DNA from 4 places in the Streptomyces sp. NBC_00328 genome. Region 1 is predicted to be linked to each of the others. Evidence: riboswitches for the same ligand, from Rfam matches in the RefSeq annotation. Region 1 holds a riboswitch; each other region holds the start of a gene.
The links. A riboswitch is a leader RNA that binds a small molecule or an ion and turns the genes downstream of it on or off. The one in region 1 is predicted to bind cyclic di-AMP.
Positions count from the first base shown of each region.

Region 1 (7,772 bases):
TCACCGAGGAAGATCGAGTTGGCGAGGTGCAGGGCCAGCGGCTGGAGCGTGCGCAGATGCACCTCGCGGCCGCCCGCGATCCGGACCTCGACGTCCGGGCACACGAAGCGGACCATCGCGAGGATCCGCAGACAGCGCTGCGGGGTGAGGTTCCACTCCTTGGCGAGCGGGGTTCCCTCGAACGGGATCAGGAAATTCACCGGAACGGAGTCGGGGTCGAGCTCGCGCAGCGCGTACACGACGTCGACGAGGTCCTCGTCCGACTCGCCCATGCCCGCGATCAGACCCGAGCAGGCGGACAGCCCGGCCGCGTGCGCCTTCTGGACGGTGTCCACCCGGTCGGCGTACGTGTGGGTGGTCGTGATCTCCCCGTACGTCCCCTCGGACGTGTTCAGGTTGTGGTTGTAGGCGTCCGCGCCCGCCGCGCGCAGCCGCTCGGCCTGGCCGTCGGAGAGCAGGCCGAGGCACGCGCACACCTCGACGTTCTCGTTCTGGTCCTTGATCGCCTTGATCGTGTCGGAGACCCGGTCCACGTCACGGTCCGTCGGGCCGCGCCCGCTGGCCACCAGGCAGACCCGCTTGGCGCCACCGGCCAGTCCGGCCGCCGCGGCCCGGGAGGCCTCGTCGGGCTTGAGCCAGCTGTACTTGAGGATGCCGGCCGTGGAGCCCAGACGCTGCGAGCAGTACGAGCAGTCCTCCGGGCACAGGCCCGACTTCAGGTTGACGAGATAGTTCAGTTTCACCCGTCGCCCGAACCAGTGACGGCGCACCTTGCCGGCCGCGGCCACCACGTCGAGTACGTCGTCGTCGGAGGTGGCCAGTACGGCCAGCGCCTCGTCGCGGGTCGGCAGCTCGCGCCGAAGCCCCTTGTCCACCAGCGTGTTCAGCAGGTCCATGAGGTCCGATCCTGGCCTATGCGACCGCTTCCGGCCAAGGAGAGTTTGCACAACAGAGATGGTTCGACGTGTGGGTATTGCCACATCATGGGCCCGCGGAGCGACCGCTAGGGTCTGTGCACTGCCTACAAATCACCGCCACCGCGCATGCGGCGAGACCCGGAGGACACATGGCGTTCGGCTGGATCGACGAGCAGGCCGAGGCGCGCCGCAGGGCCGGACTCGTACGAACGCTGCGCCCGCGTCCCGCGGACTCGCCGCTCCTCGACCTCGCGAGCAACGACTACCTCGGGCTCGCCCGCCACCCGGAGGTCACCGAGGGCGCGGCCGCGGCCGCGCGCCGGTGGGGCGGCGGCGCGACGGGCTCCCGGCTCGTCACCGGCACCACCGAACTCCACGGCGAGCTGGAACGCGAACTGGCCGACTTCTGCGGCTTCGAGTCCGCGCTCGTCCTGTCCTCGGGCTACGCGGCCAACCTCGCGGCCGTCACCGCGCTCGCGCCGCACGGCTCGCTGGTCGTCTCCGACGCCGGCAACCACGCCTCCCTGATCGACGGCTGCCGGCTCGCCCGCGGCACCACACAGGTGGTCTCCCACGTGGACCCCGACGCCGTGCGCAAGGCGCTCGGCACCCACGACGGACCCGCGGTCACGGTCTCCGACACGGTCTTCTCGGTGGACGGCGACGCGGCCCCGCTCGCCGAACTCGCCCTGGCCTGCCGGGAGTACGGCGCCGGACTCATCGTCGACGACGCGCACGGGCTCGGTGTCCTGGGCCGCGGCGGCAGGGGTGCTCCGCACGCCGCGGGGCTCGCGGGGGACCCGGACGTCGTCGTGACCGTCACGCTCTCCAAGTCGCTCGGGAGCCAGGGCGGCGCCGTCCTCGGCCCGGCGGCCGTCATCGACCATCTGATCAACGCGGCGCGCACCTTCATCTTCGACACGGGCCTGGCGCCCGCGGCGGCGGGCGCGGCGCTGGCGGCGCTGCGGCTGCTGCGCCGTGAACCGGAGCGGGCGGCGCGGGCGCGCGCGGTGGCCAGGGCACTGCACACGCGGCTGACGGCGGAGGGCCTCTCCGCGGTGCGACCGGACGCCGCGGTCGTCTCCGTGCGGGCACCGTCCCCCGAACGGGCGGTGCGATGGGCGGCCGACTGCCGCGAGGCGGGCCTCGCTGTCGGCTGTTTCCGTCCCCCGTCGGTGCCCGACGGCGTTTCGCGACTGCGGCTGACGGCCCGCGCGGACCTCTCCGAGGAGCAGATCGAGCACGCGGTGGACGTGATCAGCCGGAACCGGTGAACCGGTGGAGCGATCGGCCGGTGGTCCGCCGGAGCGGCCGGCCGGTGATCTGTCGGAGCGGTGATCCGTGCGGGGTCAGTCCAGCCTGGTGATGAACCCCTTCCAGACGTCCGGGGTGAACAGCAGGGCGGGTCCCGCCGTGTTCTTGGAATCGCGCACCGCGACCATTCCGGACCAGGGTCCGGTGCTCGGGCGTGCCGTCTCGACGCAGTTGTTCATCCCGGTACTGCGGCTGCTGCGCAGCCATCGCACAGGGTGCAGTGAAGTGCTGGAAGGTACGTACCGAGGCATTGCTGACATGACGTGCCTCCTTACGCGCCGTCACCTATCACGGCGATGTAGTCCAACGAGTCCTCGGGCGAAAGGGCGTGGAACTGAAGGGTGTTGAAGGCCTCGGTGTAGGCCTGGAGGTCTTCTTTCCGTTCGAGATAGAGGCTACTCGTCAAGTGGTCGAGAACAACCACATCCAGATCGGTTGTGTTCGGAAATGAGAAAATAACGAAAGGCCCGGTAACTCCGATGTGTGCCCCGGCGGCGAACGGCAGTACCTGGAGCCGTACTTGGGGCAGGGCGGCGGCCTCCCGCAGCCGCCGCAGTTGGCTCGCCATGACGTCGGGGCCGCCGACCTCCCGCCGCAACACCGCCTCGTCCAGGACGGCGGACAGCTCCAGCGGCGGGTTCGAGCGCAGGACGTCCTGCCGGGCCAGGCGCACCTCGACCAGGGCGTCGAGCTTGCTCTCCTCCAGACCGTCCACGGCGGCCCGCGTGACCGCGCGGGCGTACTCCGGCGTCTGCAGCAGTCCGGGTACGACAGAGGTCTCCAGGGTGCGCATGGCGCTGGCGCCCGACTCCAGGCTGATGAAGTCGCGGTAGGCGGGCGGAAGCACACCGCGGTACGCGTGCCACCAGTGGTGGCGCCCGTTGCCCTCGGATCCGGCCAATACGACGAGAAGTTCACGCAGTTCGGGATCATCGACGCCGTACGCGTGCAACAGGCGCTCCACATCGGCCGGTTTCACCCCGCTGGTGCCGGTTTCGATGCGGCTCACCTTCGACTGGTGCCAGCCGAGCAGGCGGGCCGCCTCACCGCTCGTGAGGCCCGTACCCGCGCGGAGCGCGCGCAGTTCGGCACCGAGCTTGCGGCGGCGCACCGCGGGACCGTGCTGCATGACTGTTCTCCTTACTCCTTCCAAGTCGCCCGAATATGCTCTGCCGACGCAGAGTTCACCGCATCGAGCGACAGATATATGCATTAGTCGGTGGATCGCACCCGCGACCGGCCCGGTAATGGCAGTCTGGCGCAAGCACCAGTCCGGGACCGTACTCGAACCATCCGCTCGGTGTCGGGCTCCGGTCCCGTGGGAAAGGGACGAACGTCGCCATGGCAGACCATCAGGAAGCATCCGTCACCCTGCCGAGCGAACCGGTCTCGGTTTCCGTGGCCCGTAAATTCGTCGCCGAAGTGCTGTCCGAATGGGGCCTGCCGGGCGACTGCGAAGTCGCCGAGACCGTCCGTCTGATCGTGTCCGAACTGGCCACCAACGCCGTCCAGCACACGTTCGGGCAGTCACCCACCTTCACGGTCGGCGTGCGCCTCGACCGGGAGGAGCGTCTGCGTATCGGTGTCACCGACAGCCATCCGCGTTTTCCGAAGCGGCTGCCCGCGGCCGTCCAGCAGGACAACGGCCGCGGCATGGTGATCATCCGCTGGCTGGCCGCCGAGTGCGGCGGCAGGCTCACCGTCGTGCCGACCCGGGAGGGCGGCAAGACGGTCTCCATCGAACTCCCGTGGACGGTCCCCGTCCAGCCGGTGCCGGCGGGGTGGCCGGAAGAGCCCTAGGGTCCGATCCAGACGGCAGACCCCAGGGGGATCCCGGGATCGACGCAGACCTGACGGAGTCGTACCAGGAGTCGCACTAGAGGATGTTGTCCCGACGCCCCCGGGTCTCCGGCCGGCCGGAGAGCCGGTGCCTTCCGGCTCGTCCGAACGCCCCGCGCAGCAGGGCGCGGAACGCGTCGGCAGCGGGGACCGTGACATCCGCCCGGTGGACGACCGAGATCGTGCGGCGCAGGTCTCCCGGCTCCAGCAGCCGGGCGCTCACCGGCGTCGCCGCGGTCGCCGCCACCATCTCGGGCACGACCGCGACCCCGAGCCCGGCACTGACCAGCGCGCACACCAGGGCGTACACCGGTGTCTCGACGAGCACCGCCGGTGTGGCCCCCGCCCGGGCGAGCGCGGCCTCCACACCCTGCCGGGGAGGGTGGTGCGGGGCCATGCTGATCAGCGGCTGTCCGGCGAGCTCGGTGAGCGGCAGCCGTGCCGTACCGTCCGCGAGGAGGTGGCCGGGAGCGGTCACCAGCACCAGCTCCTCGACGAGGAGCGGCTCGACGCCCACGGACGACGGGACCGGTACCGGCGCGGCGGGCCGGTAGGTGTGCGTGAGGGCCAGGTCCACCTCGCCGGCCGCGACCGCCGCGATCCCGAGCGGGGGCTCGTAGTCGGCGACCGCGAGCGCCACGTCCGGGTGGGCCCGGCGAAAGGCGCTGAGTACCGGCGGGAGCAGATGGGTGCCCGCCGTCTGGAAGGTGCCGAGCCGCAGCGTGCCGCCCGACAGTCCCGTCAGACCGGCCAGTTCGTGCCGGGCCAGCTCCATCTCGTCGAGGACCCGGCGGGCCCGTACGACCAGCAGTTCACCCGCGTCGGTGAGCCGCGTTCCGCGGTGGGAGCGCACCAGCAGCGTCGCCCCCGCCTCCCGCTCCAGCTTCGCCACCTGCTGGGACAGCGCCGGCGGGGTGTATCCGAGGCGCTCGGCGGCCCGGGTGATCGACCCCGCCTCGGCGACCGCCACCAGCGCCGCGAGCCGTGTCGGGTCGTACATCGCGGCCTCCCGGGACCGGTGGCACGCCGCCCGGCCTAAACGATTGCTTAAGGCCCGCCCAGGATATTCGACATACCTGCTGAAGGCCCGCTCCGGGCAGCCTGGACGCATGGACGCACAGCTCATCGCCTTCACAGGTGTCGCCGCGGGGATGGTCGCCATGCCGGGCGCGGACTTCACCGTCGTCGTACGCAACGCACTCGTCTCGCGCCGTGCCGGGGTCGCCTGCGCCCTCGGCATCGCGGGCGGCCTGCTCGTCCACACCGCGCTCGCCGTCGCCGGGGTCGCCGCGGTCCTCACCGCCGTGCCCACGCTGTTCCGGACGCTCCAGCTGCTCGGCGGCGGCTATGTGCTGTACCTGGGCCTGCGCACGCTCCACTCGCTGTACCGTCCGCGCGGCGCGGCGGCTGACGGACCGGCGGGCGAGGGGGCAGTGACCGAGGGGGCGGGCCCGCGTCCGCTGCGGCAGGGGTTCGTCACCAACGTGCTCAACCCGAAGGCGCCCGTCACCTTCCTGAGCCTGCTGCCGCAGTTCGTGCCCGCGGGCAGCGCGGTGGTGCCGCGGACGCTGGTGCTCGCGCTGATCGTGGTCGTCCTGGCCCTGGTGTGGTTCCCGGCGGTCGCGCTGCTGGTCGACCGGCTCGGACGGTGGCTGCGCGGGCCGCGTGCCGCGCGCGCCGTGGCGGGGGCCACCGGCGGCGCTCTCACCGTTCTGGGCGTCGTCCTGGTGCTGGAGCCGCTGAGGAGCTGAGAGGGCGTCGGGCGGCCCGTGGAGGGCCCGCTCCGGGGCGGCGGCACGCGCCGCCGCCCCGGGCGAAAGGTCAGCCGACCCTGCCGTACCAGACGCTTCTCGTCCAGATCTTCTGGAGCTTCACCACTTCCCCGGTCTTCGGAGAGTGCCAGATCTTCCCCTTCCCGGCGTAGATACCGACGTGGTACACGTTCCGGCCGGAGTGGAAGAACACGAGGTCACCGGCCTTGCGGTGTGAGGCCGAGACGTGGTGCGTCTTGTTGTACTGGGCCGCGGCCGTACGAGGCAGCTTCTTGCCCGCCTTCTTGTACGAGTAGAGCGTGAGCCCGGAGCAGTCGAAGCGGTGAGGTCCCGTGGCGCCCCACTGGTAGGGGGAGCCGTGCTTCGATGCCGCGACGTGGAGTGCCCTCGTCGCAAGAGTGGCCGCCTCGGCGTCCGGCGCGGCGCCGGGTACCACGAGGCTGCCGCCCACCGCGGCAAGGGTGAGGGCCGAGGCCGTACCGGCCCGGGTCCACAGCGACGGGACACGATTGAGCGCAGTCATGCGCAACCCTTCGTCAGCCGCCTGTGAAGGATGACCTGTCGGATTCGGGCTGGCGAAGTTGCCCGGCCGCTGTTGCGGCTTCACCCCAAGGACCGCCCGGAACTGTTCCGGCGGCCCGTCTAGCTGGGTCCTCCACTCCTGCCGATCCACTTCTGTCGACCGGGCATCCGGGCGGCGGCAGGACTCGGCGTCCGCCCGGACCGCCCCGCCGCTGTGGCGGGGGCTTGTCGTCGGAAGGGATCTTCACTCATGGGAGTAGGAAAATCCGAGCGGAACCGGTGTTTTGTGGGCTTACTCACCACTCACCCGTTCGAGTGAACACCCCTCCGTTCGAGCACGTGTTGGGGACGTGGATGAGGCCCGCACCTGCGACGACGGGCCTCATCCGGCCTTCGGACGCCGCGTGTTGCGCAACTCGGAGGGGTCGTAGAAAGGTTGGGCGAATACGCCAACGGGGGGTACACCATCCGGTCCGTTTGAGTCGCGGTCCGGACGTCGGCGGCCACGGCGCGTACCGGCCTTCCGGTGCGGGTCCGTCAACTGCCGGACTCGGGCGGCAAGGTGACCCGGTTCGCCCGCCGCTCCCCGTCGAGCACCCGCAGGGCCTGGGCCAGCGTCGGGGCGTGCACCTCGCTCTCGCCCCGCTGGTGCATCAGCGTGAGAGCGTCCCGCAGGGCCGCCGCCTTGCCGACCAGTGCCTGAGCCGCCCTCAGGCCGCGATAGGTGTCTCCGGGACGGGACGGGTTGATACGGCCGACCAGGTCGACCACGTCGAGATAGCGGTCGATCAGCTCGGCCTCGGCGCGGGTCAGCGCGGGCAGCGGGGGGAGGTCCGGGATCATCGGCCGCTCACCTCGCGCCGGGCGTCTCGTGCGAGGCCCTGCGGCTCGGGACGATCCGGTCGATCAGCCCGTAGGCCAGTGCCGCCGGAGCGTCGAAGATCTTGTCCCGCTCGATGTCCGCGGCGACCCGCTCCGGGCTCCGCCCCGTATGCCGTACGAGCATGTCCTCGAGGATCTCGCGGGTGCGCAGCAACTCCCCGGCCCGGATGACCAGGTCGCTCGTCTGTCCCTGGACCGGCTCCGGGACCGACGGCTGGTGCAGGAGGACGCGCGCTCCCGGCAGGGCGAGCCGCTTGCCCGGGGTGCCGCCGGCCAGCAGGACGGCCGCAGACGACGCCGCCTGGCCGAGGCAGACCGTCTCCACGTCGCAGGTGACGAACCGCATCGTGTCGTAGATCGCGGTCATCGCGCTGAAGGAGCCGCCCGGGGAGTTGATGTACAGCGAGATGTCCTGCTCGGGCGCCTGGTGTTCGAGGTACACGAACTGCGCCATCACGTCGTTCGCCGACGTGTCGTCGATCGGTGTCCCGAGGAACACGATCCGCTCGCTGAGCAGCTTCGAGTA
Region 1 covers NZ_CP108013.1:2,043,182-2,050,953, reverse strand. The annotation lists gene bioB (biotin synthase BioB) at 1-896, opposite strand, end outside; gene OG485_RS08880 (8-amino-7-oxononanoate synthase) at 1,067-2,191, shown strand; gene OG485_RS08875 (DUF397 domain-containing protein) at 2,267-2,491, opposite strand; gene OG485_RS08870 (helix-turn-helix domain-containing protein) at 2,503-3,360, opposite strand; gene OG485_RS08865 (ATP-binding protein) at 3,573-4,031, shown strand; gene OG485_RS08860 (LysR family transcriptional regulator) at 4,108-5,070, opposite strand; gene OG485_RS08855 (LysE family translocator) at 5,180-5,821, shown strand; gene OG485_RS08850 (C40 family peptidase) at 5,892-6,365, opposite strand; cyclic di-AMP (ydaO/yuaA leader) riboswitch at 6,369-6,541, opposite strand; gene OG485_RS08845 (hypothetical protein) at 6,902-7,207, opposite strand; gene OG485_RS08840 (ATP-dependent Clp protease proteolytic subunit) at 7,215-7,772, opposite strand, start outside.

Region 2 (7,772 bases), 2.8 Mb from region 1:
CTATCGAGGCCGGGAGGTGGTGCGGATGCGGAGCGCCTACGACTGCGATGTTCTGGTGATCGGCGGGGGGATCGTCGGTCTGTCGACGGCGTATGCCGTCACACGGGCGGCACCGGGCACCCGTGTGACGGTGCTGGAGAAGGAGCAGGGACCCGCCCGGCACCAGACCGGGCGCAACAGCGGGGTGATCCACAGCGGGATCTACTACCGCCCCGGCTCCCTGAAGGCGCGGTACGCGGTCCAGGGTGCCGCCGAGATGGTCAAGTTCTGCGCGGAGTACGACATCGCGCACGCCGTCACCGGCAAGCTGATCGTCGCGACGGAGAAGTCGGAGCTCCCCCGCCTGCACGGTCTGGTGCAGCGCGGCCGGGAGAACGGCATCCCGGTCAAGGAACTGGGCCCGACCCAGCTCACCGACTACGAACCCGAGGTCCGTGGCCTCGCCGCCATCCACGTCGGCACCACGGGCATCTGCGACTACGTGGCCGTGGCCCGCCGGCTCGCGGAGGCCTCCGGGGCGGAGATCCGGTACGGGGCGCAGGTCGTGCGCGCCGACCGCCGGCCCCACCTCGGCGTCGCCGTGGGCACGGCCGACGGGACGATCGTCCGCGGCCGCGTGCTGGTCAACTGCGCGGGGCTGCACTGCGACGAGACGGCCCGGCTCACGGGCGACGACCCCGGGATGCGGATCGTCCCCTTCCGCGGCGAGTACTACACGCTGGCGCGGCCGGAGCTGGTGCGGGGCCTGGTGTACCCGGTTCCGGACCCCGCGTTCCCGTTCCTCGGTGTCCATCTCACCCGGGGCATCGACGGCGGTGTCCACATCGGCCCCAACGCGGTGCCCGCGCTCGCCCGTGAGGGATACGGATGGAAGGTGGTCCGCCCCCGTGAACTGGGCGGGACCCTGTCCTGGCCGGGTTCCTGGCGGATAGCGCGGCGGCACTGGCGCTACGGAGCCGGGGAGCTGCGCCGCTCGGTGTCGAAGTCGGCGTTCACGGAGGCCGTGCGGAGGCTGCTGCCCGCGGTGACCCCGGAGGATCTGGTCCCCGCCCCCGCCGGTGTCCGCGCCCAGGCGGTCCTGCGGGACGGCACCCTGGTGGACGACTTCCTGATCAAGGAGGGCCCGAGGACCGTGCACGTACTGAACGCGCCGTCCCCGGCGGCCACCGCCTCCCTCCCGATCGGCCGCGAGGTCGCCCGCCGGGCACTGGCGGCGCTGGCGGCGGTCTGAGCGCTCCACCCGCCACCGGGACGGGACCACCCCACTGCACGGCACCCGCCACCGGAACGGACCGCCCCACAGCACGACGCCCGCCGCCGGACGGACCGCCCCACAGCACGACGCCCGCCGCCGGACGGACCGCCCCACAGCACGACGCCCGCCGCCGGACGGACCGCCCCGCAGCACGACGCCCGTAAAATCGACCCCACTGTGTCTGAATTCCTCGACTCCACCGAAGAGACCCGGCCCGCCTCCGCCGAGGACGGCTCGCCGCGTCACCACCGCGCCAAGGGCGGACCCCGCTTCCCCGACGGTCCGCAGGCGGATCCCGCCGGCTCGCACTTCGAGCGGCGGATCCGGAGTTTCCAGCCGCGCCGGAGCCGGGTGACGACCGGACAGGCCGACGCGTTGCAGCGGCTGTGGCCCAAGTGGGGTCTGGACATCGACGGACGGCGGACGCTCGACCTCGCGGAGCTGTTCGGGGCGGACCTGCCCGTCGTGCTGGAGATCGGCTTCGGCATGGGCGAGGCCACCGCGCAGATGGCGGCCGAGGACCAGGGGACCGGGATCCTCGCCGTGGACGTGCACACACCGGGGCAGGGCAACCTGCTCAATCTCGCCGAGCGGAACAGCCTGACCAACATCCGCGTCGCCAACGGGGACGCGATCATCCTGCTGCGCGAGATGCTGCCGCCCGCCTCCCTCAACGGCCTGCGCGTCTATTTCCCCGACCCCTGGCCCAAGAAGCGGCACCACAAGCGGCGGCTGATCCAGCCCGAGTTCCTGGATCTCGCCGCGACCCGCCTCGCGCCGGGCGCGCTCGTGCACTGCGCGACGGACTGGGAGCCGTACGCCGAGCAGATGCTCGAAGTGCTGAGCGCGCACCCCGCCTTCGAGAACACCCGGCCGGACGGCGGTTTCGCGCCTCGTCCCGAGTTCCGGCCGCTGACCCGTTTCGAGGGCCAGGGACTGGACAAGGGTCATGTGGTGAACGACCTCCTCTTCCGGCGCGTACAGCATCGAGACCAGCACACCCCGGGCGACTGACCCGCACACCCGCCAGCGTCCGCCGGGAGATCCCGGGGACGCCGGTTACCGTCGCGGGCCGCGCCCTCCCTCGTTAGGGTCAATGCCGTGGCCATCCATCCGTCGTACCCGAACCGGCCCGGCGCCCCCGCCGGACCCGCGCTGCGACATCCACATTGGTGGCAGCGCGGTTGGGTGCGGTACGGAGCACTGATCACGCTGCTCGCGATGTCGGGTCTGGTGATCCTCGCCCTCGTCCGCGAACAGACCGGGACCGAGGGCTTCCTGGTCGGCCTCGGACTGGCCGTGTTCCCCGTGCCGCTGCTCATAGCCGCCTTCCGGTGGCTGGACCGGGTCGAGCCGGGCCCCTGGCGCAACCTGTTCTTCTCCTTCGCCTGGGGCGCCTGCGCGGCCGCGCTCATCGCGATCGTCGCCAACAGCTTCGCGACCCGCTGGATAGCCATGACGACCGCGGATCCCTCCGGCGCCGACACGCTCGGCGCGACCGTCATAGCGCCCGTGGTCGAGGAGTCGGCGAAGGCGGCGGCCGTCCTGCTCGTCTTCCTCTTCCGCAGACGGGACTTCACGGGGATCGTCGACGGTGTCGTCATCGCCGGGGTCACCGCCACCGGCTTCGCCTTCACCGAGAACATCCTCTATCTCGGCACCGCGTTCGGCACCGACCAGCTCAGCGGGGAGAGCGGGCTCGCCTCGGTCACCGCGGCGACGTTCTTCGTCCGCGTGGTCATGTCGCCCTTCGCGCATCCGCTGTTCACCGTGCTGACGGGCCTCGGCTTCGGCGTCGCGGCGCTGTCCGCCGAACGCCAGCACGCGCGCCGGGTGCTGCTGCCCCTCACCGGACTGCTGCTCGCGATGGGCATGCACGCGATCTGGAACAGCTCGGCGGGCTTCGGCCGGTTCGGGTTCTTCGGTGTGTACGCGGCGTTCATGGTGCCCGCGTTCGGGCTGCTGACCTGGCTGGTCGTCTGGACCCGGCAGCGCGAGCTGCGGACCGTGCGCGCCGAACTGCCCGTGTACACCGCCGCCGGCTGGCTGGGCGCGGCCGAACCGTGGGTCCTCGGCTCGATGCGGGCGCGGCAGCTCGCGCGCGAGTGGGCCGGCCACCACTTCGGGAAGAGCGCGGCACGTTCGGTGGCGGAGTACGAGGCGTACGCGACCTCGCTGGCGTTCCTGCGCCACCGGGGGCGCCGGGGCCGTGCGGGCGCCGACTTCGTCGTGCGGGAGCGCGAGTTGCTCGACCAGCTGTGGCGCCGCCGGGAGATCGCCCGTCCGGCCCTCGCCTACGCGGCCCGCGCCACGGCACCGCTGCCCGCGCCGCCGCCCTGGCCGGCCCCCGGGTACGGCTACATCGCCCCGCCGGCCCGGCCCTACGGCCCACCGGCACAGGCATCCGCGCCGGCCCCGTATCCCGCGTACAACCCGTACCGCTCCTAGGGCCCGACGCCCGGCCCGGGACCGGCCGGTGGACACCACCGGTCCGGTCCCCCGCACCTGGGCCACGGGCCGGTGGGTACCCGGGTCCGCGCGCCCGCGCTACGGCCGTTACGCCGACGCCTGCGTCAAGCGCGTGAGTTCCTCGTCCGTCAGCACCAGGTCCGCGACCCCCAGCAGGGCCGGGAGCTGCTCCACGGTGCGGGCGGAGGCGATGGGCGCGGCGACCGTCGGCTGTGCGGCCAGCCAGGCGAGGGCGACCGTCGGGACGGCGACGCCGTGGGCCGCGGCGATCTCGTCGAGGGCGGCGAGGACCAGCGGCCCGCGTTCCGTGTCGAGGTGCTTGGCCGCGCCCGCGGCCCGGGCCGAGTCGACCGTCGTGCCGGGGCGGTACTTGCCGGTGAGGAAACCGGAGGCGAGCGCGAAGTACGGGACGGCGGCCAGACCTGCCTGGGAGGCGACCTCCAGCAGGGAGCCCTCGTAGGTGTCGCGCGAGACGAGGTTGTAGTGCGGCTGGAGCGCGACATACCGCGCGAGGCCCTCGCGGTCGGAGAACTCCAGGGACTCCCGCAGCCGCTCCGGAGAGATATTGGAGGCGGCTATGTGCCGCACCTTGCCGGCCGTCACCAGCTCGTCGAGGGCACCGATGATCTCTTCGACCGGCACGTCCGGCTTGTCGAAGTGCGTGTAGTAGAGGTCGATGTGGTCGGTGCCCAGGCGGCGCAGCGACGCGTCGGCCGCGGCCTTGATGTTGGCACCGGACAGACCCTGGTACGCGGGGTGCTGGCTGACCTTGGTGGCGACCACGATGTCCTCGCGGTTGCCGCGGGTCCTCAGCCACTTGCCGATGATGGTCTCGGACTCGCCGCCCTCGTTGCCCTCGATCCAGGCGGAGTAGGAGTCGGCCGTGTCGAGGAAGTTGCCGCCGGCTGCCGCGTAGGCGTCGAGCACGGCGAAGGACCGGGTCTCGTCGGCCGTCCAGCCGAAGACGTTGCCCCCGAGGGAGAGCGGGAAGACCTCGAGGTCGGACGAACCGAGCTTGCGAAGAGAAGTCATGTACGGGCTCAACACCCGTCCCGGACGGATGTATTCCGCAATCACCTGGGCCGGGGGCCGTCGTCCGCGCCCGGACGACCGACAGCCCTGACGTCGGGGGGGTTGACGTCAGGGCTGCCGGAGATCGGAAATCAGGGGTTAGGGGTTGAGGCCCTTGCTCTGGAGCCACGCCATCGGGTCGATGCCGGTGGCGGCGCCGCCGGGGTGCACTTCGAGGTGCAGGTGCGCCCCGGTGACATTGCCCGTCGCACCCACGCGCCCGATGACATCACCGGTGGCGACCTTCTGGCCCACGCTGACGCTGATGGACGACTGGTGGCAGAACCACAGCTCCGTACCGTCGTCGAGGGTGAGGATCGTGCGGTAGCCGTACGCTCCGGCCCAGCCGGCCTCCGTGATGGTGCCGCTGTGGACCGCCTTGATGAGCGTGCCGGTGGGCGCCGCGAAGTCGAGTCCGGTGTGGTAGCCGGAGGACCACAGGGCACCGGCCTCGCCGAAGGTCGAGGTCAGCGTGTACGAGGACGTCGGCAGCGAGTAGCTCTTGGCGAGCTCGGCGAGGCGCTCCTGCTCGGCCTTCGCCTTGGCCGCCTCCTCCGCCTTCTCCTTCACGGCGTCGGCCTTGGCCTCGGCTTCGTTCTGCTGCTTGGCGGCGAGGTCGACGGCCTTCTTCGCGGCGGCCGTCTGGGCGGCCTGCTGCGTGGCGGTGTCGGCCTGGTTCTGCTGCGACTGGGCCTGCTGCATGATGCGGTCGCGCAGTGCCTCACCGGCGTCGGTGGTGCCCTGGGCCTCGTCGGCGGTGGTCAGACCGGCGCTGGTGAGCGGGGTCGTGGAGCCCTTGGGAGTGCTGGATCCGCCGTCCGAGATCAGGGCCTTGGCCGAATCGGTGACCGACGACAGGTCGGGCAGCGAGATCGAGACGGGCGGCTTGCCCGGAGCGGCGCTGGCGATACCACCCGCGCCGACGGCGGCTATGACGCCGACGCCGAGAACCGTGGAGCTGCGGGCGAGTCCTCCGCCGCGCTGCTTGCCCGTGCGGTGCCGGCCGCGGACGGGAGCGACGGAATCCGCGGTGGGATTCCACTCCTCCCAGGGTCCCTCGTCCTTGCCGTAGCCGAAGGTGTGTGTTTCGTTCGGCGCGAACGAGGTTGGCTGAGCGGGCCGGTTGGACGCCACCTGGCGCACTCCTTTCCTTCCTTGCCGCCTACCGGGTTAGCTGACGGGTTCGGAGCAGGAAGGTCTCCTACGCGCGTACGGCCACCGTGCTTCCACGGCGGAATACGCTCGATTCACCCCACGAGTTGGTTCCCCGGTTCCCTTACGGGATTCGGCGCGTGCGCGCACGGAGCCGCCTCTTGTGACGGTTGTGACGACCGCGCTGCGTTATCGAACGTTAATAGACCCAGGCACCGAATTCCAAGCCGTTCCGACTGATCATTAACGGCTCTTGGCCAGGACTTTGGGGTCATGAGCGATGAAAAACGGGCGAGTTGACCGCATGGTGTCGACACGGGTTTTCCTGACGGTAAGTCAGATGCTACGCGGAGGGGCACCGCCCGGTCACCGCTCGTGACCGAGCCCGGAAAAGCCGTCGCCCAGGGGGTGAAAGACCTCCCGGACAACGCGCGGCTCCCCTCGGCGAGCACCCGTCACGGGCGCCGGACGGCGAGCAGCGCCATGTCGTCCGTCAGCGCGCCGCCCGTGTGCAGGCGGGCCGCCTCGAAGAGGGCGGTCAGCAGCGTGTCGGGGCAGGGAAAGACCCGTCCGGCCAGCCAGGCGGCCGGGTCGAAGAACTCCCCCCGCGCGTCACGGGCCTCGGACAGTCCGTCGGTGTGCAGCAGCAGCGTCGTCCCGCGCGGAAATCCCTCCCGCACCGTCGGGGCGGGCAGGCTTCCCAGTTCACTCATCCCGAGCGGCAGCGCGAAGGACTCGGCGGTGAGGGTGCGGAGCGTGCCGTCGGGATGCAGCAACAGGGGCGGCGGGTGGCCGCGGTTGACGACGCGTACGACGTCCTCGCCGTGCGGGATCTCGGCGAGGACCGCGGTCGTGAACCCCTCGGCCGCGTCGACGCTGTCGCGCCGGGTGCCCGCGCGCGTCAGCGCCCGCTCCAGGCGCTCCGCGACGCCCTCCAGGGTCGCCTCCTGCTCGGCCGCCTCCCGGAACGCCCCGACCACCGTCGCGACGGTGGCCACCGCGGTCATCCCCTTCCCCCGTACGTCCCCGACGACCAGCCGTACACCGTGCGGGGAGTCCTGCACGGCGTACAGATCCCCGCCGATGAACGCGTCCTCCTGCGCTGCCTCGTACCGGGCCGCGACCTCCAGTCCGGCGATCCGCGCCTCGGGCTCGGGCAGCACGGCACGCTGCGCGAACTCGGCGATCTCCCGGACGGAGGCGAGCCGTTCGTCGCCGCGCCGGACGACCGTGTTGATGAGGACGGCGAGTACCGCGGCCATCGCCACGGTGACCACCTCGGTGACCGCGTCGACCTGAAGGACGATGCCGAGGACAAAGTGGGTGATGAGCACGGCGCCGACGGCGAGGACGCCGGTGAGAACGGTTCCGCGCAGCGAATGGAGAGGTGCGGCGACCAGGGGCGCGGCCGCGAACAGGGGGGTCGCGGTGAATTCCGACGGGGTGAGGTAGTCGTAGACGACCCCGGCGGCGACGAACAGCACGGGCAGGATCCGGACGAAGGCGCGTGCGTACACGATCCCGCGCGGCTGCGCTCCCGCCGCCGGACCGGGCGGTGGGACGCTCCCGGACCCGCGGACACCGCGGGACAGCCGGTCGGCCCGGTCACGGGGCCGTCCGGTCCGCCACTCACCTGCCGGCTGCCCCGCCACCCGTCCAGAAGACCCGGTACGGGGGCGGCGGGCGACCGGTGTGGCCCGACCGGGGGAGGACACCGCCTGCCGGAGCGGACCTGGACCGGCCCGAAGCACCGCGCGAACCGGGACCGGCTCCGGGGAACCACGGCCGGAAGAAGGCGAAAGCGGCCGAAAGGCAGCGGAAGGAG
Region 2 covers NZ_CP108013.1:4,868,025-4,875,796, forward strand. The annotation lists gene lhgO (L-2-hydroxyglutarate oxidase) at 26-1,231, shown strand; gene trmB (tRNA (guanosine(46)-N7)-methyltransferase TrmB) at 1,433-2,269, shown strand; gene OG485_RS21265 (PrsW family intramembrane metalloprotease) at 2,357-3,703, shown strand; gene OG485_RS21270 (aldo/keto reductase) at 3,812-4,756, opposite strand; gene OG485_RS21275 (M23 family metallopeptidase) at 4,895-5,929, opposite strand; cyclic di-AMP (ydaO/yuaA leader) riboswitch at 5,940-6,096, opposite strand; gene OG485_RS21280 (PP2C family protein-serine/threonine phosphatase) at 6,403-7,464, opposite strand.
Region 2: another riboswitch for cyclic di-AMP. It lies ahead of OG485_RS21275 (M23 family metallopeptidase); the one in region 1 lies ahead of OG485_RS08850 (C40 family peptidase).

Region 3 (7,772 bases), 3.7 Mb from region 1:
CGCGCCGGACAGCAGGCCGCTCTCCAGACCGCCCAGGTCGGGCAGCCCCAGATCGGTGCTGATCTTGACCGTGCCGGAGAGCTGCTGGACGTCCGACTCGGCGATCTTCTCGATGAGTTGCTGTGCGGTGACCTTCGGCAGGTCGGGGTCTCCGGAGTCGGCGAGCGCCGGAACGAGTCCGATCGTCGCCGCCGCCACCCCCACCACCGCGACCGGAACGACGTACCGCGCGGCCTTGCGTCGCCCGGCGAGCCTGTCGTCGGCCTCCGCGGCCCTCGCGCTGTCGTCGGATTCGTACGGTGCCATGTGTGCGTTACCTCCGTCGTCGGCGGCGGCCCTGCCCTCGTTCCGTGCTCCACCCCTAAGCCGCCATTCTCACCCGGACCGGTGAGGAGTGGTGTTCTCCATCTGACCAAATTCGCGGGATGAAAGCGTCAGCCCCCGGGCTCAACTCCTCGTAGTCCTGCGGTATGACGTGACAGGGCGGTGCCTACCCCGACCCGTAGGGGTCGCTCGTAGGGGTCGCTCGTGGGGGTCGTACGTGGGGGGCGTACGTGGGGAACCCGGCCTAGAAACTAAATATGGCGACATTTCGAGTAAAGAACGGCTCGAATCCGTACGTACAGGTGGCAGCGATCGGAGCACCCAGCACTCCAGGGATCGAGGAATCGCCATGATCGCCATCAGGTACGTCGCGGGATACGCGGCCACGGGCACCGCCGTCCTGGCGCTCACGCTCGCCGGATGCGGAGGGGGCGGCGGAGGAAGCAGCGGCGGCGGCAAGAGCGGGACCAGCTCCTCGCAGAGCAGCGGCGGCACGACACAAAGCGGCACCACGGGATCGGCGACGTCCATGCTGACCACGGCCAAGGTCGCGAAACTGGGCACGGTCGTCACCGACGACAAGGGGTACGTCCTGTACCGCTTCGACGCGGACTCGGCGAACCCGACCAAGGTCACCTGCTACGACACCTGCGCCACGGTCTGGCCGGCGACCACGGCCCACGGCGGGGTGACCACGAAGGGCATCGACAAGAGCCTGGTCTCCACGGTGAAACGCGCGGACGGCAGCACCCAGGTCACCCTCGCCGGCTGGCCCCTCTACCGGTACGCCAAGGACGACGAGCCGAAGGAGGCCTACGGCCAGGGAGTGGACGGAACGTGGTTCGCGGTGACACCGAGCGGCGCGAAGATCACCACACCCGCCTCGACGTCGCCGACACCGGCCACGACGAGCACGGGAGGCGGTGGAGGCTACTGACAGCCGCCCCGGCAGGGGCCGGTCCTGGCCTGGCCGGTACGGGGCCGGTCCCGGACCGGCGGATACGGACCGGCGGATACGGACCGGTTCCAACCGGTCGGCGACCGGTGGCACCTGAACCGGCGTCTCAGCCGGCCCATGTCCGGTGGCACGCGAGCCGGCGTCCCAGTCCGCCCGCGACCGGTGACACCCGAGCCGGCGTCTCAGCCCGCCCGGTGCACCACGGCGTCCACCAGCTCGACCAGCGCGGCCTTCGAGTCGCACTCACGCAGCGGGGCCAGCGCGGCGCGCGCCTCCTCCGCGTAGCGCACGGTGTCCCGGCGCGCCTGCTCCAGCGCGGGGTGCTCCCGCAGCCGGGCCAGCGCCTCCGCGTGCCGCGCGTCGTCCGTCAGGTCCGAGTCGAGCAGCTCGCACAGCGCGATGTCCTCGGCGAGCCCCAGCCGCTCCGCGCGCTCGCGCAGCCGCAGCACCGGCAGCGTGGCGATGCCCTCGCGCAGATCCGTCCCCGGCGTCTTGCCGGACTCGTGCGAGTCGGACGCGATGTCGAGGACGTCGTCCGCGAGCTGGAAAGCGACGCCCAGCCGCTCGCCGTACTGCGTGAGCACGTCCACGACCGTCTCGTCGGCGCCCGACATCATCGCGCCGAACCGGCACGCGACGGCGACCAGCGACCCGGTCTTGCCGCCGAGCACGTCGAGGTAGTGGTCGACCGGATCGCGGCCGTCGCGCGGACCCGCGGTCTCCAGGATCTGCCCGGTCACCAGCCGCTCGAACGCCTCGGCCTGGATCCGGACGGCCTCGGGCCCGAGGTCCGCCAGGATGTACGAGGCGCGGGCGAAGAGGAAGTCACCCGTGAGGACGGCCAGCGAGTTGCCCCAGCGCACGTTGGCGCTGTCCACCCCGCGCCGGACCTCGGCCTCGTCCATCACGTCGTCGTGGTACAGCGTGGCGAGGTGGGTCAGCTCGACGACCACGGCCGAGGGCACGACACCCGGCGCGTAGGGGTCGCCGAACTGCGCGGCGAGCATCACGAGCAGCGGCCTGAACCGCTTGCCGCCGGCCCGCACGAGGTGCTGGGCGGCTTCCGTGATGAACGGGACCTCGCTCTTGGTGGCTTCGAGCAAACCCTCCTCGACAGCCGCCAATCCGGCCTGGACATCGGCTTCGAGAGCCTGGTCCCGCACGCTCAGCCCGAACGGCCCGACGACGGTCACGAGAGGTTCTCCTGTCTGCTGACGATCACATGGCGAACTCGGTCGATCATTTGGTCGATGACACGGTTTGTCGATGTGTCGCTGCCATCACTCAAGTCAGCGTATCCGGTCACGTTTCGATCACCACGAGCGCCCACCGTCCCCCGGTCCACTTCGCTCCGCCAGGTGGTGGGCGCGAGTACACCCGGAAGGCACACGGGAAGCACCTGCGTGCCCCAACGGCGGGTACCCCGGCTCACGGGCACCACCCCACCACCGACTGTATGTTCATGATCAGATGATGTGAACCGACTTGCGATGACTTGCGATGAAATGACCGGCATTACGTCCTCTGGGGTGGCGCTCATGCACATCCGTACGTCCTTCCCTTACGAGACCACTCACGAGGACGTCCTCATCCCTCTCTCGGACGGCACCCGTCTGTACGCCCGGATCTGGCGGCCGCTGACCGAGGAGCCCGTACCGGCGCTCCTGGAGTACCTCCCGTACCGCCTGACCGACTGGACGGCCCCGCGCGACCAGCAGCGCCATCCGTGGTACGCCGGGCACGGCTACGCCTCCGTCCGCGTGGACGTACGCGGCCACGGCAATTCGGAGGGAGTGCCGGGGGACGAGGACACGGGGAACGAGCCGGACGACGGGGTGGAGGTGGTCTCCTGGCTGGCGGCCCGGCCCTGGTGCACCGGCCGGGTCGGCATGTTCGGGATCGCGTGGGGCGGCTTCGACTCCCTCCGGACCGCGGCCCGCGCGCCCGAGCCGCTCAAGGCGATCGTCACGGTCTGCTCGACCGACGACCTCTATGACAACGACGTGCACCATGCGGGAGGTTCCGTCCTCGCCGTCGACACGCACGCCCGGTCGGCCCGACTGCTCGCCTTCGCCGCCCGCCCGCCGGACCCCGCGCACGTGGGCGAGGGCATGTGGCGGAGCATGTGGGAGAAACGGCTGGAGGCGATCCGCCCCGCCGCGCCCACCTGGCTGGCACACCAGACCAGGGACGCGTACTGGCGCCACGACAGCCTCCGCGAGGAGTACGGGGCCATCCGCGCCGCGGTCCTCGCGGTCGGCGGCTGGCACGATCCGCATCGCGACACGGTGCTGCGCCTGGTGCGGAACCTGCCGCCTGATCGCGTACGAGGTCTCATCGGCCCCTGGTCCCGCCAGTACCCGGACCGGGGCCTGCCGCCCGGACCGGCGATCGGCTTCCTCCAGGAGACGCTGCGCTGGTGGGACCACTGGCTCAGGGACGAGGAGACGGACGCGCTCTCCGTCCCCCTTCTGCGCTCGTACGTGATGGACGCGCACCCTCCGGCGACGGTGTACGCGCGGATCCCCGGCCGCTGGGTGGGTGACCCGGCCTGGCCCTCGCCCTCGGTGACCCCGGTCGCGTACGCGCTCCAGGGCGCCCCGCTGCCGGTGCGCTCCCCGCAGCACACGGGGGTCGACGCGGGCCGGCTGTTCCCTTCCGGCGACGACGCCGACCTGCCGCCGGACCAACGGGAGGAGGACGCCCGCTCGGCCTGCTTCGAGTTCGAGGTGCCTGAGGAGACCTGGGTACTGGGCCGGCCCCGGGTCAATCTGCGGCTGACGTCCGCGTCACCCAGGGGCCAGGTGATCGCCCGGCTGTGCGACGTGGCCCCGGACGGAGCGTCGACGCTCGTCACCCGGGGCACCCTGAACCTCTCGGCGCGCCGGGGCCCCGACCGGGCGGTTCCCTGGGAACCGGGTACCACGGAGAACGTGGTGTTCGACCTGACCGCCATCGGCTACGCGTTCCCGGCGGGCCACCGGATCCGGCTGGGCGTCTCCTCCGCGTACTGGCCCTGGATCTGGCCCCAGCCGGGCTCGGAGGAGGGCTTCACCCTGGAGCCGATCGGCAGCGTCCTGGAACTCCCGGTACGGGCAACGGAGTCGGACCCCTCGGTCGCCTTCGAGGAACCGGAGCAGTTCGCACCCCTCGGCGTGACCGTCTCGGCGACCCTGGACGAGCCCCGCCCCCGACGCCTGGTCCTGCGCGACGTGGCCGCGGAGACCTGGCGTCTTGAGGTGGACCCGGGGCGCGGCGGTACCCGCGTGTACCCCGACGGCCTCGAATGCACGGAGGAGGCCCGGGAGACGTACACGATCGACACCTCGGACCCGCTGTCCGCCCGCGCCCACTCGGCCTGGTCGATCCGACTGCACCGCCCGGACCTGCCGTGGGACGCCCGCGTCGAGACGGTCTCCGCCATCACCTGCGACGCACAGGACTTCGTCACGACCGACGAACTCGTCTGCAAGGACGGCGACGAGGTCGTCTTCCATCGAACCTGGGAGAAGCGCATCCCGCGCACAGCCGGCTGACTGGGCCCGCCGGCACGGGAGTTCACTCCCTCGGACCGCTGCGCATCCACACGCGCCCCAGGCCCGGGCCGGCGCGACGCGCTCATGGCGCGGGCCCCGGCGTATCGCCGCGCCCCGGACGGCGGCAGGACACTCTCGCGCCGAACACCGGTGGCGCGAGGCGCACTTCACCGCGCACCGGCCCGGGTTCGGAACCGCGTCGGGGCGGCTTCGGTCCACGTCCGGGCGGCTTCGGCTTGCGTCCGGGCGGCTTCGGCTCGCGTGCGGGAGGCGCGCCCGCCACCGGGCGGCCACGTTCCCCGATGTGTCCCGCGCCACAATTCCCGCCGCGCCAGGGGCCTCTCGGTACCCCGCGAAGGGCTCGGCGGCGGCTTCCACCGCAAGGACGATGCCCGAATTACCCCTCATGCCGCCTTGATGCTCTTTGGTCTCGTGAGTTGGGTCACCGGCGAACCGGACTCCCGCCGCGCGCCCTTCGCGACCCAACCCGTTTGCCAAAGGCAAGTTGAGGATCTAATTCCGGCGCAATCGGACTTTTTACCCGTGCATTAACCAGGAGAAAGCGATCTTCGCGGTCAAATCTCATCTTGTTTCGGACATGTGCTCTCGCATACGTTCTGGTCGACCCCGGGCGGATCGCCGAATCCTGCCGCCGCCCGGCAACCCATCGACCCACGCACGGCAGGAGCGGGGGAACCACAGGTAAGCCGCCGATCCGGGCACACCGGACCGGCTTGGGGTGAAGCCGCGCCCACAGCGCGGCCGGGCATCTCCCGCCCGAACCCGACAGCTCACCTCGCAGGCGTCGGAGAGGAAATTCGTCATGCCCGTACGAGGCAAGCACCGCCGCATGAAGACCAACGTCATCACCCGGGGCATGATCGCCGCCGGAACGGGCGGCATCGCCCTCGCCCTCCCGCTCGTGAGCGCGACCGGCGCCAGCGCCGCCACCCCGGCGCAGGCCCCGCAGGCCGCCCACACCGCGGTGATCCCCAACGTGCAGCTCGTCACCTACAAGGTGGTCGCCGGCGACACGCTCTCCAAGGTGGCGCAGAAGTACCCCAAGAGCGGCGGCTGGAAGAAGCTGTACGCGGCGAACCGCGCGGTCATCGGTGACAACCCCGCCCACCTCCGTCCGGGCCTGAAGCTGACCGTGGGCACGAAGACGCTGAAGTCGACGACCGTCCGCACCACGGCGAAGGCGACCGCCGCCGTCGCCAAGTCGACCACCGTCACCCAGGCCGCCGCCAAGACGTACTCCAACAACCTCGACGGCTGGATCAAGGAATCCCTGGACGTCATGGCCAAGGCCGGCATCCCGGGCAGCTACGACGGCATCCACCGCAACGTGATGCGCGAGTCCTCCGGCAACCCCAACGCCATCAACAACTGGGACTCCAACGCCGCCGCGGGCATCCCCTCCAAGGGCCTGCTCCAGGTGATCGACCCCACGTTCCAGGCGTACCACGTGGCCGGCACGTCGTGGAACATCTACGACCCGGTCGCCAACATCACCGCGGCCTGCAACTACGCGGCCGACAAGTACGGCTCGATGGACAACGTCAACGGCGCCTACTGATCGCACCCCGCACCCCGTCTTCCTCCGCACCCGCCGACGGCGCCTTCCCGGCCCGTCGGCGGGTGCGTTGCGGTCCCGTCGGCCGGTGTGCGTCCGCGGGCGCGGCGGCGGGTGCGCGTCCGTGGGCACGGCGGGCGGGTGCGCTCCGAATGTGTCGGCGGGTGTGCGTTCGTGGGTGCGCCGGGCGGGCGTGTCGGCGGGTGTGCGTTTGCGGGCGCGCCAGGCTGGGGCGCCTGCGCCGCTAGTGCCGCGGCAGGCAACGTTTGCCCGTCAAGGAGCGGCGCCCGGTGCGTGCTCTCGGCGTGCCGGCCGGAAGTCCTCGTACTGGATGTACTTGGGCTTTCGGCCGGTGCGGCGAGAGTGCGTGCCGGGAGTCGCGACGGGGCGAACGTTGCCTGTCGCGGCACTAGAAGCCGAAGAGGCGCTCCAGCACGACCGCGATCCCGTCGTCCTCGTTCGACAGGGTGATTTCGTCGGCCACCGCCTTCAGTTCCGGATGGGCGTTGGCCATCGCCACACCTCGGGCCGCCCAGTCGAACATCGGGATGTCATTGGGCATGTCACCGAAGGCGAGCGTCGCGTCCGGCGTGAGCCCGAGGTGCGCCGCGGCGAGAGCCAGGCCCGTCGCCTTGGTCACCCCGCATGGCTGGAGTTCGACGGTGCCGGGTCCGGACATGGTGACCGTCGCCAGCGAACCGACCACTCCCCGTGCCGCCGACGCCAACTCGTCGTCGGACAAGGAGGGGTGACGGAGCAACACCTTGCTGATCGGCTCCGCCCAGAGGTCGTCCCGGCGCGGCACCCGCACCGCGGGCAGGGTCGGATGCGGCATGACATAGCCCGGCTCGATGAGCGTCAGCCCGTCCACGCCGTCCTGGTCGACCGCCGCGTACAGCAGCCCGACCTCCGCCTCGATCTTGCCGAGCGCCGTCTCCGCCAGTTCCCTGTCCAGGGTCACCGACCACAGCATGCGGTCCGCGCCGGCGTCGTACAGCTGCGCCCCCTGCCCGCACACCGCCAGTCCCTCGCCGCCGAGTTCGTCGAGAAGCGGTCGCACGCGTGGTGCGGGTCGGCCCGTGACCACGAGATGCCGGGCACCTGCCCGGGTCACCTTCGCCAACGCGGCACGTGACCGGTCGGAGAGTGTGTCGTCGCCGCGCAGCAGCGTTCCGTCCAGGTCAGTGGCGATGAGTGAATATGCAGTCGGAGCGGCCATGATCCGAAGAATACGGATCGAACGACTCATCGGCCCGGCCTGAACCGGACGACGTCCGGTATCCCGTCAGCAACGCCGTTCACCGCACGGTGGTAAGCGCGTTGCGACCGCTTCGGATCACCCACGCTCCACTTCCGTCCACACCGACTTTCCCGCACA
Region 3 covers NZ_CP108013.1:5,754,249-5,762,020, reverse strand. The annotation lists gene OG485_RS25295 (LolA family protein) at 1-306, opposite strand, end outside; gene OG485_RS25290 (hypothetical protein) at 674-1,261, shown strand; gene OG485_RS25285 (polyprenyl synthetase family protein) at 1,465-2,475, opposite strand; gene OG485_RS25280 (CocE/NonD family hydrolase) at 2,821-4,818, shown strand; cyclic di-AMP (ydaO/yuaA leader) riboswitch at 5,478-5,638, shown strand; gene OG485_RS25275 (transglycosylase SLT domain-containing protein) at 5,642-6,397, shown strand; gene OG485_RS25270 (HAD family hydrolase) at 6,804-7,613, opposite strand.
Region 3: another riboswitch for cyclic di-AMP. It lies ahead of OG485_RS25275 (transglycosylase SLT domain-containing protein); the one in region 1 lies ahead of OG485_RS08850 (C40 family peptidase).

Region 4 (7,772 bases), 1.1 Mb from region 1:
CGGGGCGGCGGGCGCGACGAGACTGTCGATACTGAACCCGGGGTTCGTGTCGACGGCTCCGGGAGCGGCGGGCCAGGCCTGCTGCTGGCCGGCCGGCCGCAGCGACTGCCGCCAGGCGTCGTCGGCCGGCGGGGGCGGCGGCTGGTTCGCCGGAGGCGCGGGGGCCGGCTGATACGCGACGGGACCCGGTGCCGGCTCGTACACCGGAGGCTGAGGCACCGGCTCGCTCACCGGGGGCATCGGAGCCGGCTGGTACGAGCTGGGAGGGGCCGCCGTCTCGTACGCGAGGGGCAGGAGCACCGACGTGTACTCGGAGGGCGGGGGCGGCGGCTCGTACCCGAGGGGCAGGAGGACCGACTTGTACTCGCCGGTCGGAGGCGCCGCCTCGTACGCCCGGGGCATGGAGCCCGTGTCGAAGACCGTGGGCATGGGCGCCGGCTGGGGTGCCGCGGGCTGGGGCGTGGGCTCGTACGGGGCGGGCTGGGGCGCCGGCTGGAACACGGGTGTCTGACCGACCGACGGGAACGTGCCGGTCGGGCCGGCTGCCGGGAACGACCCCGTCTGACCGACCGACGGAAACGAACCGGTCTGACCGACCGACGGAAACGAACCGGTCTGACCGACCGACGGGAAGGAACCCGTCTGACCAACCGACGGGAAGGAACCCGTCTGACCAACCGACGGGAAGGACGGGAGCCGGGGTTCCTCCACCGGCCGGTACTCGATCGCCGGGGCCTGCGCGACGGGCATGCTCTGCCGTGCCGCGTTCCGTGCCATCAGCTCCTGTGCGGCGGCGAGCTTGCGCCGGGCGGTCTGCTTCTTGACGTGCGGCGAGGACTTCTGTGGGGCGGCCTCCGGAGCGGACCCCGCGGGAAGCGCCGCACGGCCCACGGCCTCGGCTCCCGGCGCCGGGGCGCGACCGGCCGTCGTCCCGGCCACCGGACCCGCGGTCAGCTCCAGGACGGGGCGCGCGGCCGGCTCCGAAGCCGGGCCGGCGGTCAGCTCGCGCATCGGTGCCGCTGTCAACTCGGCGACGGGCCGGACGATCTGCTCCAGCTGATACACCGTCGGAAGTTCCCCCGCGGACCCCTTGGGGCCTTTCGCGCCCTCCCTCGGACGGGCACTCTCGCCGCCGCGCTCCGGCTGCCTGTCGGCCGGAAGGGTGGCCGGAGCCGAGGGTCCGTACCGGGAGCGTGCCCCGTCGTACAACTGCCGCATCAGGTCTTCCTGGGCGGGATCGGAACCCCCGCCCCCCTGACCGGAGCCCCGTCGGCCCGGCCTGCGGGTGGAGTTCGCCGAGGCGCGGGTCCCGTTGAATTTACCGGTGGCGAGCTCCGCCTGGTCGTAGAGGGACGAGAGCCGTCGGGCGACTTCTTCGCCGCTGGGCGGGGTGCGTTCCGGCGCCATGGAGTGGTGCTCCTTCCGTCGTCCGCCTACCGGGTTAGCTGTCGGGTTCGGGCGGACGATTCCGGAAGGTATGCCCTACGGCCCCTACCCCGTAAGGCAGTTGGCCGATTCACCCCAAGTTCGGTGGGTCCCCGGCTCCAGCTGCCACGAGGACAGGCAGGATTCGGCGGAGGCCGCGCCGCCCGGCGAGCTTCGCCGGAGGGAGTCGGGCGGCCCGGTCGCCAACTTAGCCATGTTGTGCACCCGATGTGAAGATCCACGTCCCAGATGTCCGATACATTTTCGTGACCTTCATCGCATCACCTCGCAGCGCGACGGTGAGGACACGGGCCGTGCTCGAAAAAGCCGCTGAGCAAGGATGTTGGGCGCTCGGGGCCCGATGACCGTCCCGGCCCCACCCCGAACCCCCCGCCCGGCCGGACCGCCCCGCTCCACCCCGACGGCCGGCCGACCGCACGGGGCCGGGTCGTCCAGGTCCGCCGGTCACCCGCCCAGCCGCCCCGGATGTGTCGAAAGCGTGCACAGAACTGACGTTCCCTGGCATGTCGTTCGACATCGACGGCACCCATCGGTCACACCTTGATCAGTTCTGGCCGAGCTGGCCGGATGACCACTGCGGCCACGTGCCGGCCGTACCGTCGAGGCACGTCAGACCACGAGAGCGAGTCGAGGATCCCCACGTGCACGATGCGCCGATCTATGCCCAACTGATCTCCGAACGCGGCGACATACCGACGCTCGTGCGAAGCGAGGCCCGTCGGCTGCAACGCGACTTCGAGTGGATCCTCAGCTGGGATCCGTCGACGGGCGCCCCGCTTCCCGCGTCCACCGCACGGCCGTCGTCCGGCGCCCGACGCCCCTTCTCCCCCACCCCGGACCCCGACGACCGGCTCGACACACGCGGCCCCTGACGGCCGGCCGAACGCGACCGGAGGCCGAGGACGGGCCGGACACATCTGGCGGCAACGACCGCCGAACGCCAACCGGTGACCGGCTGCTAGAGGACGCCGGGTTCGCCACCCGGCCGTTCGGCGGGGAGCGGGTCGAGCCCAGCGCCGATCCGGGTCACCAGATCGGCGACCGTCGCACCGGTGGCTCTGTGCCAGGTCCCCGCGCGCCGGAGCATGGCGTGGTCACCGCCCTCGACCCGCACGGCGTTCGCGGAGGATCCCGCCTCCGCGGCCCGGCGGACGAGGGCGAACGACTCCGCGGGGTCGGTGACCCGGTCCCGGTCGCCGTGCAGCACGATCACGCGTTTGCCCCGGAGGTGGGCCACCGGCTCACCCTCCGGGCACCAAGGCGCCAGCGCCACCACGGCCCGGACCTGGGGCACGGCCGCGGCCCGCAGGGCCGCGCGCCCGCCCATCGAATGGCCCACGAGCACGACCGGCACCTCCCCCACCAGAGCGGCGAGTTCATCCAGTGCCCGCAGAACGTCGGCGACGGGGTCGGCGTCCACGCCGTTCCACCCCCGGTAGCGGTAGCGCACCTGCCCGACGAACGCGTTCCCGTCCGGCAGGGCCCGCGTCACGGAGCGCACGAACGGCCGCATCCGGGCGCGTGCCACATTCCACGGCCGCAACGGGTCCTTGCTGTCGACGGTTCCACCGTGAAGGATCAGTACGGCGGCACGCGCGGGACCCGCGTCCGGGCGGACGACGTGACACGGACGCAGCGCCACGGGGGCGCCGCTCGCCCGGGACCGGGACACATCATCGGCGGACATCCGCGCAGAGCCTCGCATGACACCTCTCCACCTCGCGACGTTCCCGCACGCCTCGCACTGGACCGGGAGGAGGGATCATCTCACCGGCCACCGGTCGCCGACCACCTACCACCCGTAGCCGACCAAGCCGTGGGCTCAGTTCGTGGGCTCAGCCCGTGTCCTCGGGCCGCGCGCGGTAACCGTCGCGCCACTCCTGGTAGAAGCGCCAGAGGCGTGCCGCCTGTGGGCAGCGTCCCGACTCCCGTCGGCACCTGCGGCAGTCGCCGACGTGACTGATGTAGGCGGTCTCGGGGGCGTCCCGCCCCGGCTCCGGATTCGGCATGGCCCTCGGCACCTGTCGGTGCGACGCGCACCGGCGCGGCGTCGCTTCTGATGCCGTGCTTCCGCGCCGAGGGGCTCGGCGGATGCACCTGCCGAGGATTCCCGTGCCCGGCCCGCGGATCCCAGTGGCCGGCGGGCGGCTTCCGTGCTCCCGCCGACGGCCGCCCGGTTCCCGTCTCAGTCCACGAGGTCGGCGCCGTACTCCTCCGTCGCGGGAAAGGGCCTGCCGACCCGGGATCTGCGGACTGTCAGCCGGGCCACCTCGAAGTCCATCTCGGAGGCTTCGGGAGGCGGCGGCGGGTGGTAACGCCCGGCGCATACGGACAGGTTGACGATGAGATAGGCGTGCCAGGATCTGCCCACTCCGCGCCGGTCGTCGAAGACCTGGATCCCGTTCACCCACCACGCGACCCGCTGGGCGCCGAACTCGACCATGAGGTCGACCCAGGCACCCGGCCGAATGGCGGGGTTCCGGTAGTAACGGTGGGTGTTGCGTACATGGTTGGACAGTTCCAGCAGGTCCGGGTTGTCGGGGTGGTACTCGAAGACGTCGATCTCCTGACCGCCGTCCCGCCATGTCCAGACGGCCGGCCAGGCCCCGGTCACCGTCGGCAGCTTGACCCGTGTCTCCAGCACGTCCCCCGTACGGACCATGAACCCGTCCGCGCTGCCCTCGGTGGTGAGGAGGCCCGCGTCCCAGTCACCGTCCGGGCGTCGCGTGGCCAGGAAGCGGCCCGTCCGGCAGTAGGCGGGGTCGGTCACCAGATGGTCGAGTTTCCCGTCGTCCGGATTGACCGGACCGCCGTCGGGATAGGCCCAGGAATGGCCCGCGACCCATTGCCGAGGCGAGGCGAAATCCGCCGTGAAGACGACATCGGACACGCGGCACTCCTCGATGACGGCGTTGCGCGTACCTCCAGGTTCTCCCCAAGCACCGGACATCCACGCCCTGTTCGCGACAACCCGCCACAAAACAACCCATCGGGGTGAACCAGTCGTACTCCGGCGCACCCTGTCTTCGGCCTGCCGCGCCTCGCACCACCGCTCGCACCCCCGCACCCGCCCGCACGGCGCCCGGTTCGGCCGGCTGCCTGGTCGGGCGCCGCATCCCGCGCACCCGACCAGGCTCCGCCGGCTACAGGTAGGGGCGGGTGATCAACTCGATGGCATGGCCTGCCGGGTCCTTGAAGTACACGCCCCGGCCGCCGTGTTCGTTGTTGATCTCGCCCGAGCGCCGCATCTGGGGATCGGCCCAGTGCTCGACGCCGTCGTCACAGAGCCGCCGGTAGGCCCGGTCGAACAGCTCGTCGTCGATCAGGAACGCGTAGTGCTGCATCTGGATGTCCACCGGTGGCTCGGCGAACTGCAACAGCACGCCGTCCGTCAGCTGGATGTTGGTGAAGAGACCCCAGGACGGCGCTTCCGGCAGTTCCAGCAGCTCCCGGAAGAAGCGTGCCGACTCGTGGCGGTCCTTGGCTGCGATGATGGTGTGATTGAAGGTGACTGTCATTCGACTGACCTCAGTAGTGCTCGACACGGAAAAAGGACTCGCGGTGCACAAGCACTGGGAGGTCCACGTGCCGGACTGAGACGGTGCCTTCGGCGCACCCACTGGGCGATCAGCCCTCCGCCGGATTGCCGATCCGTGTGTGGCTTGACGCCGGTCCGGTGTTCACGTCGGTGACGCTACTTGATCCGGTCGACCACTACAACGCCCCCGGGCCCGGCAGACTGAACGCCATGACTTCACCCGACCTCAAGGCCGACCTGCACCGCTATCTGCAGTCGGCTCGCGACGCCTTGATCTGGAAGCTCGAGGGTCTCTCGGAATACGACATCCGCCGCCCCTTCACCCCTACCGGGACCAACCTGCTCGGTCTGGTGAAACACGTGGCCACGATGGAACTGGGTTACCTCGGCGACACCTTCGGACGGCCGTCCGGTGAGCCGCTCCCCTGGCTGGAGCACGCCCACGAGACGAACGGGGACATGTGGGCCACCGCGGACGAGACACGCGAGTTCGTCGTGGGGCTCTACCGCCGGGCATGGGCTCACGCGGACGCGACGATCGACGCGCTGCCACTGGAGACGACCGGCACGGTGCCGTGGTGGCCCGCCGGGAAGAACGAGGTGACGTTGCATCACGCGGTCGTTCGCGTGCTCGCCGACACCCAGCGGCACGCCGGGCACGCCGACATCATCCGCGAACTCCTGGACGGCGCAGCCGGGATGAACGAGGACAACGACAGCCTGATGCCGGGTGACTCGGCGTGGTGGGAGGACTATCGGGCGCGGCTGGAGCAGGCGGCCCGGGACGCCGACAAGAGCGGCTGACACCGGGGGCGGATCCGCCGGGCCGGCCGGGCGCCGAGGGCGTCACGCACCCGGCCAGGCCCCGCGCCCCGCCAGGTCGAGAACGAGTGCGGCGATGTTCCACGCATCGTCCTCGCCCCGGTGATGCCGCCCCTCCAGGGGCAGTTCGGCCAGGCGGAGGGCCTGCGCCATCCCCGGCCGCTTCCGCAGCCCGCGAGCGGCGGTGAAGACCGCCTTGGCGTTGGCGTGCCGGTGACCGAAGGGGTACGGAGTCTCCGTGGCGGCGCACTGACGCGTGAACTGATGACGGTCGTAGTCGCCCCAACTCGCCCACGGCCGCTCCCCCGTACGATGCCGCGCGGCCAACTCGCGGCAGGCCTCGGCGAATTCGACCCCCTGCTCGACCTCGTCCGGTGTCAGCCCGGTGAGCTCGGTGCAGAAGGCGCTGACCGTCGACCGCGCGGGCCTCACCAGAAGCCGGTGCTTCTCCAGCCGGACGCCTTCGTCCAGGTCGACGACCGTCAGGCCGATCTCGATGATCTCGCTCACCGCTCCGGGCGGAGGCGCGCCCTCCCAGCAGGTCGCTTCGACATCGACGACGTTCAGCAGTCCCCCGGAACTTTTCATGTGGGCGAGCCTAGAAGGCGGCACGCCACCGCGTCGCCCGGTTTTCCGCCCCGCCCCGCCTGTCAGCGGGAGACCTCGCCGCCAGGAGAAGTCAGAAGCGGCGGCAGTCGGACCTCAGCTCACGGACGCGGCCAGGGACGTCCGCCGATGCGCTCGATGTCCGTGTTGAAACGCCGCAAGTAGGAGGCGAACGCGGCGATGTCATCCTCCGGCCAGTCGGCCATGACGAGGTCCAGCGCGTCGATGAGCCCATGCCGCTCCTGGTCCAGGAGCCGCGCCCCTTCGTCGGTGATGCGGAACTTGCGGGCCATGCCCCCGTCGGGGTCGGGGATGCGCTCGACGAGCCCGGCACGCAGCGCCGCCGCGGTCTGCCGGTTGAGGGTGGAGGCGTCGAGCCCGAAGGCGTCGCTCAACTCACCGATCGTCATCGGCCCCTGGATGCGGATCCGGCTGAGCAGGATGTACGCGCTGCGCTCCAGGACGCCGTCCTTGGTGCGGCCGCCTCTGTGGTTCATCCATCCGTGGCGGCTGAGCAGCATCTGCTCGTACTCGACCTCGTGTGTGGGCCTGACCATCCGCCTGCCGCCTCCCGGTGTCACCTGAGCCGCGCGTCCCGCGCACATCGGTGCGGCCCGGCTTCATGGTCCCACACCCCCATGCACGGCCCACATCACATGCATGAACCACATCACATGCGCGATACATAAGACATGTACGATGCACATCTCTTGCCCCGCAGACAGACCCGAGGAGTCCCTCATGGACGCCCCCCAGCCTTCCGCCCGAGCGGGCGGCGTGGTCGCCACGCTCGCCCTCGCCGGCACCGTGGCGGCGATCATGCAGACGCTGGTCACCCCGCTGATCGCCGAACTGCCCCAGATCCTGCACACCACGCCCGCGAACTCCGCCTGGGTCATCACCGTCACCCTGCTGGTCGCGGCCGTCTGCGTCCCGGTCTCCGGCCGGCTGGGCGACCTCGTCGGCAAGCGGCGGATGCTGCTCGCCTGCTCCCTCCCGCTCATGGCGGGCTCGGTCGTGTGCGCGCTCTCCTCGTCCGTCGTCCCGATGATCGTCGGACGAGGCCTCCAGGGGATGGGCATGGGCATCGTGCCGCTCGGCATCGCCCTGCTGCGCGACGTGGTGCCGGCGGAGAAGCTGAGCTCCTCCATCGCGCTGGTCAGCGCCTCCATGGGCATCGGCGGCGGCCTCGGCCTGCCCATCGCCGCCGCGGTCGCCCAGTACACGAACTGGCGCGTCCTCTTCTGGGGCTCCGCCGTGCTGGCCCTGGCGATCGGAACGCTGATCTGGTTCCTCATCCCGGACGTGCCGGCCAGCGCCAAGGGTCAGCGCTTCGACGTCCTCGGCGCGCTCGGACTCG
Region 4 covers NZ_CP108013.1:964,531-972,302, forward strand. The annotation lists gene OG485_RS04065 (NlpC/P60 family protein) at 1-1,407, opposite strand, end outside; cyclic di-AMP (ydaO/yuaA leader) riboswitch at 1,415-1,586, opposite strand; gene OG485_RS04070 (hypothetical protein) at 2,088-2,318, shown strand; gene OG485_RS04075 (alpha/beta fold hydrolase) at 2,405-3,151, opposite strand; gene OG485_RS04080 (hypothetical protein) at 3,282-3,455, opposite strand; gene OG485_RS04085 (beta-glucanase) at 3,632-4,336, opposite strand; gene OG485_RS04090 (VOC family protein) at 4,590-4,964, opposite strand; gene OG485_RS04095 (DinB family protein) at 5,195-5,788, shown strand; gene OG485_RS04100 (3'-5' exonuclease) at 5,831-6,394, opposite strand; gene OG485_RS04105 (MarR family winged helix-turn-helix transcriptional regulator) at 6,514-6,969, opposite strand; gene OG485_RS04110 (MFS transporter) at 7,154-7,772, shown strand, end outside.
Region 4: another riboswitch for cyclic di-AMP. It lies ahead of OG485_RS04065 (NlpC/P60 family protein); the one in region 1 lies ahead of OG485_RS08850 (C40 family peptidase).